DNA from 4 places in the Micromonospora sp. WMMA1923 genome. Region 3 is predicted to be linked to each of the others. Evidence: riboswitches for the same ligand, from Rfam matches in the RefSeq annotation. Region 3 holds a riboswitch; each other region holds the start of a gene.

Region 1 (4,204 bases), 4.4 Mb from region 3:
CTGGCCGCCCTGCTGGTGCTGCCGGCGGTGGTGGCCCTGCTGGCCACCCTCGTCGTCGGTGCCGCCGCCGGTACGGTGGCCCTGGGCCTGGCCCGGGGCCGGCTGCGTCCACAGGCGGGCACCCCGGTGGGGCGGGCGCTGCGCCGGCACCAGCCGGAGTTCCTGCTCTACTTCTCCGCCCCGCCCGGCTCGGAGTACCAGGTCACCATGTGGCTGCCGTACCTGGAACGACTCGGCCGCCCGTTCCTGGTGGTGCTGCGGGAGCCGGAGTTCCTCGGTCCGGTGTCGGCGGCCACCAGCGCCCCGGTGGTGTTCTGCCCGACGCTCAAGGCGCTGGACGAGGTGCTGGTGCCGAGCCTGCGGGTGGCCTTCTACGTCAACCACGGCGCGAAGAACAGCCACTGCGTACGGTTCACCCAGCTGACCCACATCCAGCTGCACCACGGCGACAGCGACAAGGCGCCGAGTGCCAACCCGGTGTCGGGGATCTTCGACCGGATCTTCGTCGCCGGGCCGGCGGCCATCGAGCGGTACGCCCGCGCCGGGGTGGCCATCCCGGCCGAGAAGTTCGAGGTGGTCGGCCGCCCGCAGGTGGAGGCGATCCAGGTCCGGCGGGAGCCGGTCACCGCATCGGCCAACCCGACCGTCCTCTACACCCCCACCTGGACGGGGCACCACGCCGACGCCAACTACTGCTCGCTGCCGGTGGCCGAGGGGCTGATCCGGGCCCTGCTGGCCCGGGGTGCCACCGTGATCCTGCGGGCGCACCCGTACACCACGCAGAACCCGACCTCGGCCCGGCAGTTGGCCCGGGTGACCGAGCTGCTCGCTGCGGACCGGTCCCGCACCGGCCGGCAGCACGTCTTCGGCGCGGCCAGCCGGGAGCTGACCCTGACCGAGTGCGTCAACCGTTCCGACGCGTTGATCTCCGACGTCTCCGGGGTCATCTCCGACTACCTCTACTCGGGCAAGCCGTACGCGGTCACCGACATGCTGGGCGACGACCGGTTCGTCGAGCGGTTCCCGCTGGCCGCCTCCGGCTACCTGCTGCGGCGGGACCTGGCCGACGTCGAGGAGGTGCTCACCCGGTTGCTGGAGACCGATCCGGCGGCGTCGGCCCGGTGGGCCACCCGGGCGCACTACCTCGGTGACTTCCCGGCCGAGACGTACGCCGAGGTGTTCCTGGCCGCCGCCCGGCGGCACCTGGAGCCGGGCTGGAGCCCGCCGGAGCCCCGGGCCACGCCGTCGCAGGCCGGCGGGGGCGTACGCCTCTCCCCCACCGGCTGAGGCCCCCTACCGGCGGAGACCCACCCCGCCCGGTACGACGACCGACGCCGGTCCCCCCGTGACGGGGGGACCGGCGTCGTTGGTCTCCGGGCCGGCCCCGGTGTGCGGGGCCGGGCCGGGCGAGGAGCGGGCAGCCTGGTCAGGCGGAGTAGCCGCGGGTGGCGATCCAGTCGGCGAGCGCGGAGGTGGACATCCAGTAGAGCGCGTTGCCCGGGTCCGCCGAGTCGGAGATCCGGACCGTCCGGCCGTTGTCGCGGTAGCCGACCACCGCGACGTAGTGCCCGCCGGGGAAGGAGTGCCAGCCACCGGCGACGTCGGTGGCGGTGCCGGCGACGTTCACCACCGGGCTGCGGCCGGCGGCGATCGCGGTGACCACGTCGTCGACGAGCCGGTCGGTCTGGGCCGCGGTGGCGGCACCGCCGGGGATCATCCGGGTCCGGTACGGCGCCCCGTCGACCAGTTGGTTGAGCACCCGGGTGGTGTCGGCGGCGGAGTTGGTGCCGAACTCGGTGGTGCCGAGCATCCCGGCCAGGGTGTCCTGGCTGCGCTCGATCCCGGCGGCGTTGAGCGCGTTGCGCACCGCGGCCGGGCCGCAGTAGAAGTACGTGGTCTGCGCCTGGTAGACGTGGTCGAGGACCTTCGACGCCGGCGGCTTGGGCGCGGCCGGGCGGGTCAGGTCGGGGTCCGGCGCGGCGGAGCTGGCGGCGGCGACCGGCTTGGCGGCCCGCGACGGCGCGGCCGAGGGCGATGCGGCCGAGGGCGATGCGGCCGACGGGGACGCGGCCGACGGGGACGCGGTGGCGGTCGGCGACGGGGCGGCGGTGGTCAGCGAGGGGGCCACGCTCGCCGGCACCCGCAGTTCACTGCGGGCGGCGATCTCGCCGGCCTGCGGCGCCACCTCGGCCACCGCGCTGGGCTGCTGCCGGTCGGGCTCCGGCCGGTCACCGGTGGCGATCAGCAGACCGGTGCCCGAGGCCACCACGAGGGTCGCGGCCGAGGCGGCGACGACCTGGTACGAACGGTCCACAGCGAGTCGACGGAACTGCCGTTTGAGGGGGTGAGGCACGGGGAATGGAACTCCTTCCGGTGCCGCCTACCGGGTTAGCTGACGGATTCGGGCGGGAAGAATTCGCCCTACCGCGAGCCGTGGCTGCGCGGATTCACCCCAGTGGTGCTGCGGGTCCCCGGTTCGTCGTACGACGATTGAGCGGGTCGACGCGGCGGTCGCGCTTGTGCGAACGGGAACCGCGCCGGACCGCAGCGACACTACTGGCCGACATTTCTCCTGCCAACCCCACTTCACCTGCGGAAACCTTGATCAGCGAAGTACCCGACAACCCATTAACCCGCTGACGTGACTCAATGGGACGAGCGTTTGTGACGGCACCGGTGGTCGACAACCGGACGACCGGTGAGCATCGTCGGGAAAAACCCGGCAGCATTCGGCCCGGATGTGTCGGGTGCCCGAATCCGAGACCCCTGTGACCGGGGTCACGGGAATTTTGGCGTCAGTCGGTCCGACCGGTGCCGGCGGGTGCCGATCCGGGCCGACCGTCACCGGCGGGCACCGACTCCGACCGGCGGGCACCGGCGGGCACCGGCCCCAGCCCGCGGTCACCGGCGGACGCGGCCCGGCGGGGTGGGCCGAACAGCCGCATCATCGGGTTCTCCACCCAGCGGTGCAGCATCGCGGCCAGCCCCAGGTTGACCAGCAGGAAGGCGACCACCGCGAACGGCCCCCACCAGCCGGGCAGCCCGACACCGTAGTGGCCGGTGAGCCGCAGCACGGTGACCATCACCAGGACGTGCACCAGGTAGAAGGCGAACGAGACCTCGCCGAGCCAGACCAGCGGCCGGGACCGCCACGGCGAGGGCCGCCGGTGCACGTCGGCGTCTGCGGCGGCGGTGATCACCAGGATGTACGCCACCGACAGCAGCCCGGCCCAGAGCTCGGCCCGGATCCACTGGCCGGCGACCACCCAGGTCGCGACGAAGACGATCGTGGCCACGGTGAGCCGGGGACCACGCCAGCTGCCCCGCCGCATCAGCTCGGCCGCGGCGACGCCCATCCAGAACTCCAGCGACCGGGTGATCGGGAAGACCTGGGTGAACCACCAGCGGTTCTCCTCGGCGACCAGCAGCTGGGCCGGCCAGAGCGCCACGATCAGCAGCGGCACGGCGACCACCACTGCCCAGAGCGCCCCGGGGCGGGCCCGCCGGATCCACGGCAGCGCGAAGGGCAGGCAGAGGTAGAAGAACATCTCGCAGGCGAGCGACCAGCTGACCGTGTTGATGCTGTAGAAGATGCCGGGGGTCGGGTCCCAGGCCTGGATCAGCACCAGGTTGCTCAGCGCGGCCCGGAGGCTGACCGGGTCGGCGAACCAGAGGCCGACCAGCAGGGCCACCGCCCACATCAGGATGTGGTTGGGATAGATCTTCGCCGCCCGGCGACGCCAGAACGCCCGCCGGGTGTCCTCCGGCCGGGCCGACCAGACCAGCACGAAACCGCTGAGGATGAAGAAGAACTGCACGCCGGAGAGGCCGAGCGTGAAGATCCGCTCCAGCACGGCCTGGTGTCCCGGCTCGGCGACGACCCGCATGGTGGCCGCGTGGAATCCGAAGACCAGCAGGGCCGCGATCCAGCGCAGGCCGGTCAGCGAGGGCAGGCGGGACAGGGCCGACGGCGTACCGGTCGCCGCGACGCTGGTCATGCCGCTACGCCGGGCATGCTCGGGACCACCAGCACCACGTCTCCTCTTCCGGCGGCCGGGCATCGACCGCCGCGGGGCACCTTACCCGGGCCCGGGATGCCCGGTTCCGGCACATCCGACGATCATGATCACGGTGGGCACCTGGGTCCGCAGCGGACCGATGCCCTAAAATTCCGGTCTCCAGAGAGTTGACGATTCGGTTCGCC
Region 2 (4,204 bases), 1.9 Mb from region 3:
CGTGAACTCGGTCCGATGTTAGACATCCCGGTCAATGGCCGGATTTGCCCTGGCCACCCGGGGGATCGTTGCTTCCCGGGGCGCGCCGGTGGCGGAGGGTGTTGGGGTACGGGGGTGCGGACCGCTACTGTGGTGGGCCGACACGTCGGTCGCTGATCGATCGTGAAGATGAGAAGTCGTCGGGAAGTAGCGACGAAAAGTACAGATTGGGGCGTACGTTGTGCCCAATCTGCGAATTGCTCATCCCGAGGGGTGGCGACCGAGGCCGTGGGAGGAATACTCTCGGTCGCGGCCCGCGTACTGATGAGGCGCCCGTTTTGGGCGAGTGGAGGTGCTCGCGTGAGCCTGTCGATCGTGAAGTCTGTTCTTTCCGGTGGTGTCATGGAGATCGCCCCGCGGGGCGAGATCGACGTCGACACCGCGTACGAGGTACGCGAGGCCATCGCCGAAGTGCTCGCCAAGGGGCGTCCCGCCCGGATCGAGCTCAACATGCGACTGGTCACCTTCATCGACTCGGTCGGCATCAGCGCGATGGTGGCCGGCTTCCAGACCGCCGAGGTCAGCGGCGTCAAGCTGATCGTCACGGAGCCGAGCCGCTTCGTGCACCGACAGCTCTGGGTGACCGGGCTGCTCGGTCTCTTCGGCGCACCCGAGCCCTACTACGCCGGTGCCGGGGTGGCTCCCGAGGTGCTGCCCGGGGCCTGAGCCGCCGCGACACCGCCCGGCGCAGGGCCAGCCCGGCATCCGCGCAGGGCCAGCCCGGCGTCCGCGCCGCCGCGACACCGCCCGGCGCAGGGCCAGCCCGGCATCCGCGCCGCCCGGCACCAGGTCGGCCCGGCACGCGACGCTGCCCGGTACCGGTGACCACGAGACACGACAGACGCCCGGTGTCCCACCTCACGGTGGGGCACCGGGCGTCGTTGTCGGTTCGGTCAGTAGACCGACAGGTGGACGTGGTTCGTGTGGTCGCTGGAGGGGTCTCCACCGGCCCCGCTGTACGACTTCCACCCGCTGCTGGGCAGCCAGATCTGCCGGTACCAGATCACGTAGAGCACGGCGAGCTTGTCGGCGTTGCGGACGTAGTACGCCGCCAGGTTGTTGCCGTACGTCCGGTCTCCACCGGTGGCGTCGCCGCCGAAGCCGCCCTTCTGGGCCGCGAAGTCACAGGCCCGGCCCCTCGGGTGCTCGCCGGAGCCCCCCGGGCGGTAACAGGAGACGTACCTGGTGAAACCGGCCGCCTTGGCCTGGTTCAGTGCGTGCAGCGTGCGCGGGGTGATGCAGCCGTTGGCGGGGGTCGGGTCGTTGACGCTGCACGACTCCTTGGGCCAGGAGCCGTCGGAGTTGCGCGGCGCGGCCTTGGCGGTCTTGCTGCTGCTGCCACCCGGCCCGCTGGAACTGCCCCCGCTGGACCCGCCGCCGCTGTTGGCGCGGGCGCGTTCCTGGGCCTGGGCCCGTTCCCGCTCCTCGGCCTTCTCCCGGGCCTCCTGCCGGACGGCGACCTCCAGGGCCCGCTCGGCCTGCTCCTTGCGCTTGGCCATGGTGTCGACCTGTTTGCGCTGCTCACGCAGCTCGCCGTCGAGGGCCAGCTTGGTGCGGTTGGCCTTGTCCCGGGTCTCCAGCAGCTGGCGCAGCTCCCGGTCCTCGTTGGCGGCGACCGAGTCGAGGGTGGCGGCCCGGTCCAGGAAGCGCGCCGGTGAGTCGGTGTTGAGCAGTGCCTGGGCGGCGCCGAGCCGGCCGGTCCGGTACGCCACGCCGGCGATCTCACCGACCTTGCCGTTGCGGACGACCAGGTCTGCCTCGATGGTCTTGAGCTGCCCGTTGAGCTCCTGTTGGCGCTTGGTCGACTTCTCCAGCGCGTTCTTCGCCTCGATCCAGCCCGTGCTGGCCGCGTCGAGCTGGTCCCGCAGGGCGGGGGTGCCGCCCTCGTCGTCGGCGGGTGCGGCGAGCAGGCCGGTCGGCGGCATCGCGGCGTGTGCCACCGGGCCGCCGGGCCCGATCGCCGCGCCGAACGCGAGTGTCGCGACGAGTACGGCTGCCATCCGGGCCGTACCGCGTCTGGTGGTTGCCACTACTGCCATGGACGTGTCCTTCCGTCAGCCGCCGACCGGGTTAGCTGACGGGTTCGGGACGGAAGATCCCTACCGCTGAAGCGGATACACCCCACGGACTGTGGTTCCCCGGTTCGCCGCGGTGGGCGATTAGGCGGCGGCCACCGCAGGCGCCGTTGGGCGCCGCCTGGCGGAGGCCGGGACCGAGCCTACCGGTGCCGGTGTGACCCGTGCAGGCGCTGGGGCCTGTGGGACGGGTCGTGACAACGGTAGAACATGCACGAAAGGGACAATACACCCAGAGATTTAAGGTTGCGCTAATTACCACTCAACCGCACCACAGGCCCCAGGTGACGCTCCGGGCTCGATCTGCAACGTGGCGTGCTCGATGTGGAAGTCCTCCCGCAGCGCCGTCCGGGCGGCGGAGAGGACCGGGCCGACCTCGGCGTCGGGGGTCATCGTCAGGTGGGCCGAGGCGACCTCCATCCCCGAGGTCAGGGTCCACAGGTGCAGGTCGTGCACCTCGGCCACCCCGGGAACCGCGCTGAGCCGGTCGTGCACCTCGGTCACCTGCAGGTGCTCCGGGGCGGCCTGCACCAGGATGCGCAGCGCAGCCCGGGCCAGCCGCCAGGTCCGGGGCAGGATGAACACCCCGATCCCGACCGCCACCAGGGGGTCGACCCACCACCAGCCGGTGGTCATGATCACCAGGGCCGCGCCGATCACCCCGAGCGAGCCGAGCAGGTCGGCGAGCACCTCCAGGTACGCCCCGCGCAGGTTGATGCTCTCCTGCGCACCCTTGCGCAGCAGGCCGAAGGCGACCACGTTGGCCAGCAGGCCGAGCACGGCCACCCCGAGCATCGGGCCGGTGAGCACCTCCGGTGGTTCGCCGAGTCGGCGTACCGCCTCGATCAGCACGTAGACCGCGACGCCGCTGAGCAGGACCGCGTTGGCCAGCGCGGCGAGCACCTCGAGGCGGTAGAGGCCGAAGGTGCGCTGCGGGTCGGCGGCCACCCGCCGGGTGGCGGTGATCGCGGCCAGTGCCATGCCGATGCCGAGCACGTCGGTGAACATGTGCCCGGCGTCGGAGAGCAGTGCCAGCGAGCCGGTGCCGAAGGCGGCGACCGTCTGCACCACCGTGAAGACGGCCAGCAGCAGCAGGGCGGCCCAGAGTCGTCCGCGGTAGCGGTGCCCCGCGTTGGTCACCGCGGCCTGGTGGTCATGTCCTGCGCCCACGCCAACACCCTCCGTCTGCCGACCGGACCCGGTCCAACATATGCTCACATCGCAATGTGTGCAAGCAAAGGGTGCCGGTCGGTCAGTCGGCGGGTTCCAGGGTGGTCAGGCGCTGGGTGGCCCGGGACAGCGCGACGTAGAGGGTGCGTACCCCGGAGCCCGGATCGGCCCGGATCTCGCCCGGCGCGACCAGCAGCACCCCGTCGTACTCCATGCCCTTGGCCTGCAGGCTGGTCACCACCTGGAGCCGGGCGCCGCCGAGCCCGCCCAGCCAGCCGGCCACCTCGGCCCGGCGCGGTACCGGGGTGATCACCCCGACCGTCCCGGCGACCTGGTCCAGCAGCGTGGTCACCTCCGCCACGGTCGCCACCGCCAGCTCGGCCGCCGGCACCACCCGCTGCACCGGCTCGACCCCGGTGGACCGCACCGCGGTGGGCAACGCCAGCTCCGGGTCGAGCCGGCGGATCTCCGCCGCCGCCACCGCGAAGATCTCCGCCGAGTTGCGGTAGTTCGTGGTCAACGTGAAGTGGTGCCGGGGCCGCCGACCCAGCGCCTGGTCCCGGGCCCGGGTCAGCTCCGCCGGATCACCGGTCCAGGCGCTCTGCGCCGGATCACCCACCACCGTCCAGGAGGCCAACCGCCCCCGCCGGCCGATCATGCGCCACTGCATCGGCGAGACGTCCTGCGCCTCGTCGACCACCACGTGGGCGTACTCCCGGTAGTCCTCCGGCCGCTGCCGGGCCGCCTCGCGGGCGGCGCGCTGCCGGTCGCCGAAGGTGCTCAGCTCCCGGACCCCGCCGGCCAGCTGGAACGGGTCACGCCTGGCCCGCGCCGGCTTCATCGGCTTGCCGAGCAGCGCGTCCAGCTCGTCGAGCAGGGCGATGTCGGCGATGGTCAGGCCCTCGGTGTCCAGACTCCGC
Region 3 (4,204 bases):
ATGTACCAGTTCACCGCTGGTCAGGCGAGCCGGATGAGCAGCGCGTGGAGCGCGTACCGGGCGGTCTGACCGGGGTTGTGCCCGTGGTGCCGGCTCCGCACGACGGGGCCGGCACCCGGCGGCGCGGCGCACGGCGGATATCCGCCGTCAGGCGGCGGAGTAGTGCGGGTCACGGTCGCGTCGTCGACCGGCCCACTGGTCCGGCACGTCGGCGGTGACGAGGCGGGTGGCGCCGGCACCGCCGTGCGGGTCGAGCCAGACCTGCACCGCCGGGCGCTCAGGGGCCTGACCCGGCACCGCCTGGCCCTGCCCGTGCCGGGCCAGCATCGCCACGTCGACGGTGAACTCGAAGAGCCGCCAGTCGACCTGCGGCGCGGCCCGCCCGATCTCGGCCAGCCGGGCGACCCGGCGCTGGTCGGTCACCGGGCGGGCGCGGCCGGCGACGTACGCCTCGTCGTCGCTCTCCTCCGGCGGGAACGAGTGCAGCGCGTAACGCCCGTCGCGCTCCAGGTCGCGGCGCTTGGGTGAGTCGATGACGAAGCAGAACAGCCCCTCGTCGGTGATCACCGGGGAGACCGGGTGCACCCGGGGCCCACCGTCGGCGCGGACGGTGGCCAGGTAGCCGAAGCCCGGCCCGTACTGCTGCATGAGAACGCGGATCCCGTCGGCGAGGCGAGGCTCGTCAGCGGCGAATTCGGACCAGGATGCCATGTGGACATCTTATCGAACACGTGTACGACAAGCGACCCGACGCGCTGGTCACCGGCACCGGATCGAGTTCCGCGTCCGGCGGTCGCTAAGGTGATCCGATGCTCCTCTCCGACCGCGACCTGCTCGACGAGATCAAGGCGGGCACGCTCGCGCTGGAGCCGTTCGAGCCCGAGTTGTTGCAGCCGTCCAGCATCGACGTACGCCTGGACCGGCTCTTCCGGGTCTTCAACAACCACCTGTACACCCACATCGATCCGGCGCAGCAGCAGGACGACCTGACCACCGAGGTCGAGGTGCCCGACGGGGAGCCGTACGTGCTGCACCCCGGCGAGTTCGTGCTCGCCTCCACGCTTGAGGTGGTCACCCTCGCCGACACCCTCGCCGCCCGACTGGAGGGCAAGTCGAGCCTGGGCCGGCTGGGGCTGCTCACCCACTCGACCGCCGGCTTCATCGACCCGGGCTTCTCCGGCCACGTCACGCTGGAGCTGTCGAACGTGGCGAACCTGCCGATCACCCTCTGGCCGGGCATGAAGATCGGCCAGCTCTGCATCTTCCGGCTCTCCTCCGCCGCCGAGCATCCCTACGGCTCCGCCCGGTACGGCTCCCGGTACCAGGGCCAGCGGGGCCCCACCCCGAGCCGTTCCTGGCAGAGCTGGCAGACCTGGCCCACCCGCTGACCGGCGAAACGCCGAGCGCCGACGGGACGCCGAGCCTCGACGGGACCCGGCGCCGCCCCCGCGGGACCGGCGGGGGCGGCGCACAGGGCCCCGCCGGGCGGCGGGTACCCGGGCCCCGCGGCTGACCGGGGTGGCCGGGATCCTGGTGCGGGGACCCCGGTTCACCACCGGCAGCGGCGGCGAGGTCGCCCCTAGCCGGGGCGGCCGAAGCTGTGCACGGGACTGTCGTCGAGGCGCTTCATCCGGACCGGCACCCCGGCCCGGGAGGCGTGCACCACCCAGCCGGCACCGACGTACATCCCGACGTGGTGCAGGTCGCGGTAGTAGAAGACCAGGTCGCCGGGGCGCAGCTCGGTCCGGCTCACCGACGGGGTCACCTTGCGCTGCCGGGCCGCGTTGTGCGGCAGCCGGACGCCGGCCTTCGCCCAGGCGGCGAGCATCAGACCGGAGCAGTCGTACGCGTCGGGCCCCTCGGCCCCCCAGACGTACGGCTTGCCGATCTGGGCGCAGGCGAAGGTGACCGCCTTCCCGGCCGCGCCTCCCGGGTACGTGGCCGGGCAGGGCGCCGGACGCAACGAGCCACCGCCGCCCCGACCGTAGACCCGGAGCCGGAGTTTCTGCAGCCGGGCGATCTCGGCGTCGATCTGTTTCCGACTGGCGGCCAACCCCGCCTCGGTGCGGCTGAGTTGGATGATCATCCGGTCCAGGGGCGCCTTGCGGGCGGCCAGCTCGTCGCGGAGCAGCCGTACCGCCCGGACCTGCTCCTGCTGCCGGTGGGCGAACCGGTCGACCAGCTCGATCCGGCTCATCAGCTCACCCGGCGTACGGCCGGCCAGCAGCGCGTTGACCGCCGAGACGGTCTCACCCTTGTACGCCTGGACGGCGAGCGCGCTGACCTTCCTCAGCGCCGCGTCCACCTGGCGTCGCAGCGGCTCGATCCGGGCGCCGAGAGCAGCGGCCTCCCGGCGTTTTTCGGCCAGGTCCTGACGGACGGCGTTGTGTCGCTCGATGATCGGTTCGAGTCGGTTCCAGTCCTGGTCGATCTGGCGTTCGATGTCCGACACCGACGGGTCGGCGTGGGCCGCGCCGGGCACCCCGGTCAGGATGCCGGCGGTCACCGCCAGCGCGGCGAGGACGGTGGTGCAGCGGAACCAGCGAAGGCGCGGCGTAGCCGTCACCTGGTCGGCGGAGGCCGACCGGGTCGACGGTGGCCGCGGGGCATGGTGTGCCACCGGGCTCGGTACTCCTTCTGACGAACCGCCTACCGGGTTAGCTGACGGGTTCGGGCGGAAGGGGACGCCCTACCACAGTGGCTGTGGATTCACCCCGGCGTACCTGGGTCCCCGGATCGCCTGGGGCGGCGACTCGGCGGTGTCGGCCGTTACCGCCCGGGTTGGGCGGACCTGCGACCGGCCGACGATTCACCAGCGTAGAGAGGCCCCCATCGATCCGCAACGGATTCGGCCATGACACTCCGTCTCACGTTTGCTCACTCGCGGACCCGCTCCGACGACGGCGAGGGCCCCCGACGCGCCGTCGGGGGCCCTCGTGGTCGGTGCGGTCGGTCAGCCGGGCCGGCGGAATCCGGCGACCGGCATGGTGTTGATGCTGGAGACGTTCACCGGCTTGCCGGCGCGGGCCGCGTGCACCATCGTGTCGTTGCCCAGGTAGAGGCCGACGTGGTGCAGGTCGCTGAAGAAGAAGACCAGGTCACCCGGGCGGGCCTCGTTGCGCGGGATGGCCTTGCCCTCGTTCCACTGGGCCCCGGTGAAGTGGGTCAGGCTGATCCCGGCGGCCTTGTACGCGTACTGGGTGAGGCCGGAGCAGTCGAAGGAGTTCGGCCCGGTGGAGCCGAACACGTACGGCTTGCCGACCTGGGCGCACGCCGTCCGGATGGCGACCCGTGCGGCCTCGTTGACCACCCCGTCGATGGTCGGGCAGTTCGCCGTCTTCACCGTGGTCTTCGGCATCGACGCCTCAAGGCGCTTGATCTCGGCGGTGATGCTCTTGCGCTTGGCGGCCAGCTCCTTCTCCTGCTTGACCTGGGTGGCCACCAGCGTGTCGAGCTTCTGCTTCTGGGTGCCGTACTTGGCCTGCATGGCCAGGACGCCCTCGATCTCCTTGCGCTCCTGGATGGCCACCCGGTCGAGCATGGTGAGCTGTTCACCGAGCGCACCGGGCCGGCTGTTCAGCAGCACCGCGCCCAACTCCTGGGACGGGCCGATGACGTAGTAGCGGCTGGCCAGCTCACCGATCCGGTTCATCGCCAGCTCGCTCTCCATCTGGAGCGGCAGGATCTTCTTCTCCAGGTCGGCCGACTTGCGGCGGTTCACCTTCAGCTGGGAGCGCACCTTGTTGTACTGCTCGATGGTGGGCTCCAGCTGTCGCCACTGCTTGTCGATCTGCGCCTCGATCTCGTCGACCGTGGGCTCCGCGTACGCCGGTGTGGCGAGCAGCCCGGCGCCGACGGCGACGGCGGCGACCAGGGCGAGCAACCGGGTAAGCGCCCGGCGCGGACCGGTGCTCCGGGGGGACGGTGCCGAGACACGACGATGAAGGGGCGCGGTTGCCACCGGCATCGACTCCTTTGCCGACCGACCCACGGGCGCTCGCGGAGAGGGGGCGAGACAGACTTCCCGGCCCGGTCGGTGCCCAACACTAGGTCGCCTTCCGGGCCGGATCAAGGCGACCTGTTTCACCATCACGCAGAAAGAATCGCTTGCGTACCAACGGTATCGGCGATCGCTTCAATGAAGTATGGCGATGCGTGAGGGGTCGACCACGGTCCGCGCTCAGCCGCCGACCGGCTCGTCCTC
Region 4 (4,204 bases), 430 kb from region 3:
CCCCCCACCCGGGGCTACACCGCCAGCAAGGACCAGCTTCTCGCTCGGCTGCGCCGGGTCGAGGGTCAGGTCCGGGGCATCGAGAAGATGGTGGACGAGGACCGTTACTGCATCGACGTGCTGACCCAGATCTCGGCGATCCAGGCCGCCCTGGACAAGGTCGCTCTCGGCCTGCTGGACGGGCACGCCCGGCACTGCATGCAGGAGGGCGCCGCCGAGGGGCACGCCGACGAGATGGCCACCGAGATGATGGCCGCCGTCGGCCGGCTGATGAAGCGCGGCTGACCCACAACCTCCGCACCCGTCGGCCGAGTGGCTACCATTCCCGCGACGGGCATCCGGGTCCCACCGCCGCCCCCGGTTCGCAGTCCGTGACCACTCCGGCACGCAACGCCGCGAACCGGACCGGTGTGCCGGCCGAGTGAACCGACCGGCGCGGCGACACGTAATCCGTCGTGGATCGTTTGGAGAGAGTCGCAGATGGGTGCCGACCACAGCCGTCCCGCCCCGCCCACCCCGCCGGGGGTACGGCGGGTCCTCGTCGCGACCGTGGTGCCGCTCTTCCTCGTCACCCTGGTCGCCGCGCTGATCCTCTGGCCGGACCGGGCACCGCAGGTCGACGGGGGCGGGGACGTGCCCCGGTACCACGGCACGGTGACCCGGGTGGTGACCGAGGCGTGCCCACCTGCCGCGCCGACCCCGGAGGGCCCCGCGTCCGCCCCCGAGGGCCCGTGCGGCACCGCCACCGTCCGGGTCGAGCAGGGACCCGACGAGGGGCAGCAGGTCGAGACGCCGATCCCGGACGGTCCGGGGGCGCCGACCATCGCCGTCGGTGACGAGATCGTCCTGGTGGAGTTGACCGATCCGGCCGACCCCGAGTCGAGCAGCTACAACATCGCCGAGCACCAGCGGGGCAAGCCGCTGATCTGGTTGGCCGTCCTCTTCGCTGCCGCGATCGTGGCCTTCGGCCGGTGGCGCGGCCTGGCCGCGCTCGGTGGCCTGGTGGCGAGCTTCGCCATCCTGCTCACCTTCGTGCTGCCCGGCATCAGCGCCGGCCGGTCACCGCTGCTGGTCGCGGTGGTCGGCGCCGCACTGATCATGTTCGTGGTGCTGTACCTCACCCACGGCATCAGCGCCCAGACCTCGGTGGCCGTGCTCGGCACGCTGGGCAGCCTGGTGGTCACCGGTCTGCTCGGCAGCGCGGCCACCGCCGCCACCCACCTGACCGGGTACGGCACCGAGGAGGCCACCACCCTGTCGATGTTCCAGGGCAACGTCGACCTGCACGGGCTGCTGCTCGCCGGGATCATCATCGGTTCCCTCGGGGTGCTGGACGACGTCACGGTCACCCAGGCCGCCACGGTCACCGAACTGGCCCACGCGAACCCGGGACTGTCCCGGCTCCAGCTCTACCGGTCGGCCACCCGGGTCGGCCGGGCGCACATCGCGTCCGTCGTCAACACCATCGTGTTGGCGTACGCGGGCGCGTCGTTGCCTCTGCTGCTTCTGCTGGTCGCCGACTCCCGACCGGTCAGTCAGGTGCTGACCAGCGAGTTCCTGGCCCAGGAGATCGTCCGTAGCGCGGTCGCCACGCTCGGGCTGATCGCCGCCGTACCGCTCACCACCGCGCTCGCCGCGCTGGTGACCGCCGCCGGTCGGGGCACCGCCACCGACCGGGCCGCCACCACCGCCGGAGCCCCCACCCCGCCTGGTGGCGGCACCGGCTCGGCCCGCCCGCCCGCACCGCGGGACGACGCGCTCCAGGCACTGAGCGCACCCCGGGCCGCCAGTCAGTCCCCCGACGCCCCCGCGAGGTGGCCCGACCAAGAAAGGAGCACCGACACCGCATGGTGACACTCCTCAGCGTGACCGCCGACGACTCCATTGATGAGAAGCACATCACTGGTCACGCGACATCGCGGAGAAATTACGCGTTGAGTCGGCATCCGGACGTAGATCCCAGCGCCGACTCTCGGGTAACCTCGCTGCCGGTCACCGCCGAAGGCGCGCACCCGCGCCAGCGGTACCGCCGCCCAATCGCCGAACGGCGAGCCGGGGAACCAGGTACATGGGGTGAATCCGCACCAGCGGTAGGGGCCACTTCCGTCCCGAACCCGTCAGCTAACCCGGTCGGCGGCCGACGGAAGGGACGACTGTGACGGCACTCCTACGCCGCTGGTTGACGCCGGCGGCGGCCGTGCTCACCGCACTGGCCATCTTCTCCGGCCCGCTGCCGGCCATGGCTCAGCCCGCCCAGCCCTCGGGGCACGAGGACGGCGACTCGAAGCTGCTCAACGACGTCATCGAGACGACCAACCGCAGCTACACCCAGGCCAAGTCCAAGCTGGAGAAGTCCAAGAAGCGGCAGCTGCAGCTCGACATGGAGGTGCGCCGCGCCCAGAACGAGCTGGACGAGCTGGCCCCGCAGGTCGGTCGGATCGCCGCCCAGTCGTACCGCAGCGGCCGGATCGGCGGGATGGCCATGCTGCTGGAGAGCAACGCGCCGGACTCGTTCGTCCAGCGGGCCCAGGCGCTCGACGAGCTGAACATGGTCAACGCCCGAAAGCTGGCCGAGGTGCAGACGGTCAAGGACAAGGCCGATCAGGCCAAGCAGGCCCTGGACGCCGAGGTACGCGAGCAGCAGAAGCAGGCCTCGGTGATGGCCAAGCAGAAGCGGGAGGCGGAGAAGTCGCTCGCCCTCGTCGGCGGCACCGGCCTGACCGGGGGCCTGGTGGTGGCCACGTCACCGGTGGCCAAGATCGCCCCGGGCCGCGACGCCAACGGCAACTGGCGCCCGATGAGCTGTACCGAGAACGACCCCACCACCTCCGGTTGCATCACGGCGCGCACGCTGCACATGTACAAGGAGGTCAAGCGGGCCGGCTTCGACCGGTTCGTCGGCTGCTACCGCCCCGGTGGCCCGTGGGAGCACCCCAAGGGCCGGGCCTGTGACTGGTCGCTGCAGAACAGCGGCTTCGCGCCCTGGCACAACAACGACACCCGGATGTACGGCAACAACCTGACCGCGTTCCTGGTACGCAACGCCGACCGGCTGGGCATCTACTACGTCATCTGGAACCGGCAGATCTGGTTCCCGGCCACCGGCTGGAGCTCCTACAGCGGACCGTCGAACCACACCGACCACGTACACGTCTCGCTGCTCTGACCACCCCGAGACACCGAACGGGCCGTCCCCCACGCGGGGGCGGCCCGTTCGCCTGTCCTGACCGGTGTGGGCGGGGTCAGCCGGCGGCCGGGGCGGCGGCCACCGTCCGCACCTCTCCGGCGGCCAGCTGGTAGGACATGCCGACCACGGTGCAGCGGCCGGCGGCCACCTCGGCGGCCAGCACGGCCGAGTTGCCCAACAGCTCCTCGACGGTCTGGGCGATGTGGATGTCGATGATCCGGGCCGGGTCGTCGACTCCCTGGGCGGCGGCCCGGCGCAGGCTGGGCACCACCGCGTCGACCACCGCGCCGAGATGTCCCGGCGGCCGGGCCCCGGTGCTGACCGCCGTCGCGGCCGCCTGCACGGCACCGCACGAGTCGTGCCCCAGCACCACCACCAGCGGCGTGCCGAGGACCGTCACCGCGTACTCGACGCTGCCCAGCACCTCGGGCCCGGTGGTGTGGCCGGCGGTCCGCACGACGAAGAGGTCACCCAGCCCACGGTCGAAAATGATCTCGGCGGCGAGCCGGGAGTCGGAGCACCCGACGATGACCGCGAAGGGGTGCTGTTCACCGGCGACCGCGGTGCGGTGTCCGACGTCCTGGTTGGGGTGCCGCGGCGTACCGGTGACGAACCTGCGGTTGCCCGCGTACAGCTCGGCGAGCGCCTGTTCCGGGGTCTGCGGCGGATCGGGCTGTGCCGACGGCGGCTGGGCGGGAGGAAGCTCCGGGTCCGACTGCGACCCGGTCGACGGAGTGGAGATCAACGTCCTCACCCTTCGGAAGGTGACCGGTCGACCCCGTCCGCCACGGACGCGGTCCGCCACCACGTTCACACGCAGCGCAAGACACGTCAAGCTATACGTGATATGCATTTCAGGTGTCGGGACGACGGTTCACGTCGACCGGCTCGCGAACGACGATCGTGAAGGCTGGTCGTATCTTGACGGACATGGCGACGACACCACGCGGAAGCGGGAGCACCCGGCACTGGACCTTCCTCACCAACCACGCGCACGTCCTGCTCGCCATCGCGCGT

Evidence for each region. A riboswitch is a leader RNA that binds a small molecule or an ion and turns the genes downstream of it on or off. The one in region 3 is predicted to bind cyclic di-AMP.
Region 1: it holds a riboswitch for cyclic di-AMP, as region 3 does, so the genes downstream of both, ACN28G_RS06450 (C39 family peptidase) here and ACN28G_RS26655 (NlpC/P60 family protein) in region 3, are expected to answer to the same signal.
Region 2: it holds a riboswitch for cyclic di-AMP, as region 3 does, so the genes downstream of both, ACN28G_RS17970 (coiled-coil domain-containing protein) here and ACN28G_RS26655 (NlpC/P60 family protein) in region 3, are expected to answer to the same signal.
Region 4: it holds a riboswitch for cyclic di-AMP, as region 3 does, so the genes downstream of both, ACN28G_RS28760 (coiled-coil domain-containing protein) here and ACN28G_RS26655 (NlpC/P60 family protein) in region 3, are expected to answer to the same signal.

What each region holds. Positions count from the first base shown of each region.
Region 1 is NZ_JBMHLZ010000001.1:1,418,777-1,422,980, reverse strand. It holds gene ACN28G_RS06455 (CDP-glycerol glycerophosphotransferase family protein) at 1-1,287, shown strand, start outside; gene ACN28G_RS06450 (C39 family peptidase) at 1,427-2,353, opposite strand; cyclic di-AMP (ydaO/yuaA leader) riboswitch at 2,363-2,507, opposite strand; gene ACN28G_RS06445 (acyltransferase family protein) at 2,796-3,998, opposite strand.
Region 2 is NZ_JBMHLZ010000001.1:4,007,631-4,011,834, reverse strand. It holds gene ACN28G_RS17975 (STAS domain-containing protein) at 340-705, shown strand; gene ACN28G_RS17970 (coiled-coil domain-containing protein) at 933-2,078, opposite strand; cyclic di-AMP (ydaO/yuaA leader) riboswitch at 2,083-2,215, opposite strand; gene ACN28G_RS17965 (cation diffusion facilitator family transporter) at 2,370-3,284, opposite strand; gene ACN28G_RS17960 (HelD family protein) at 3,367-4,204, opposite strand, start outside.
Region 3 is NZ_JBMHLZ010000001.1:5,859,358-5,863,561, reverse strand. It holds gene ACN28G_RS26670 (zinc metalloprotease) at 1-69, shown strand, start outside; gene ACN28G_RS26665 (pyridoxamine 5'-phosphate oxidase family protein) at 148-711, opposite strand; gene dcd (dCTP deaminase) at 810-1,388, shown strand; gene ACN28G_RS26655 (NlpC/P60 family protein) at 1,580-2,620, opposite strand; cyclic di-AMP (ydaO/yuaA leader) riboswitch at 2,631-2,769, opposite strand; gene ACN28G_RS26650 (NlpC/P60 family protein) at 2,954-3,967, opposite strand; gene ACN28G_RS26645 ((Fe-S)-binding protein) at 4,181-4,204, opposite strand, start outside.
Region 4 is NZ_JBMHLZ010000001.1:6,293,259-6,297,462, reverse strand. It holds gene ACN28G_RS28770 (metal-sensitive transcriptional regulator) at 1-285, shown strand, start outside; gene ACN28G_RS28765 (YibE/F family protein) at 481-1,854, shown strand; cyclic di-AMP (ydaO/yuaA leader) riboswitch at 2,021-2,151, shown strand; gene ACN28G_RS28760 (coiled-coil domain-containing protein) at 2,156-3,166, shown strand; gene ACN28G_RS28755 (carbonic anhydrase) at 3,243-3,821, opposite strand; gene ACN28G_RS28750 (helix-turn-helix transcriptional regulator) at 4,118-4,204, shown strand, end outside.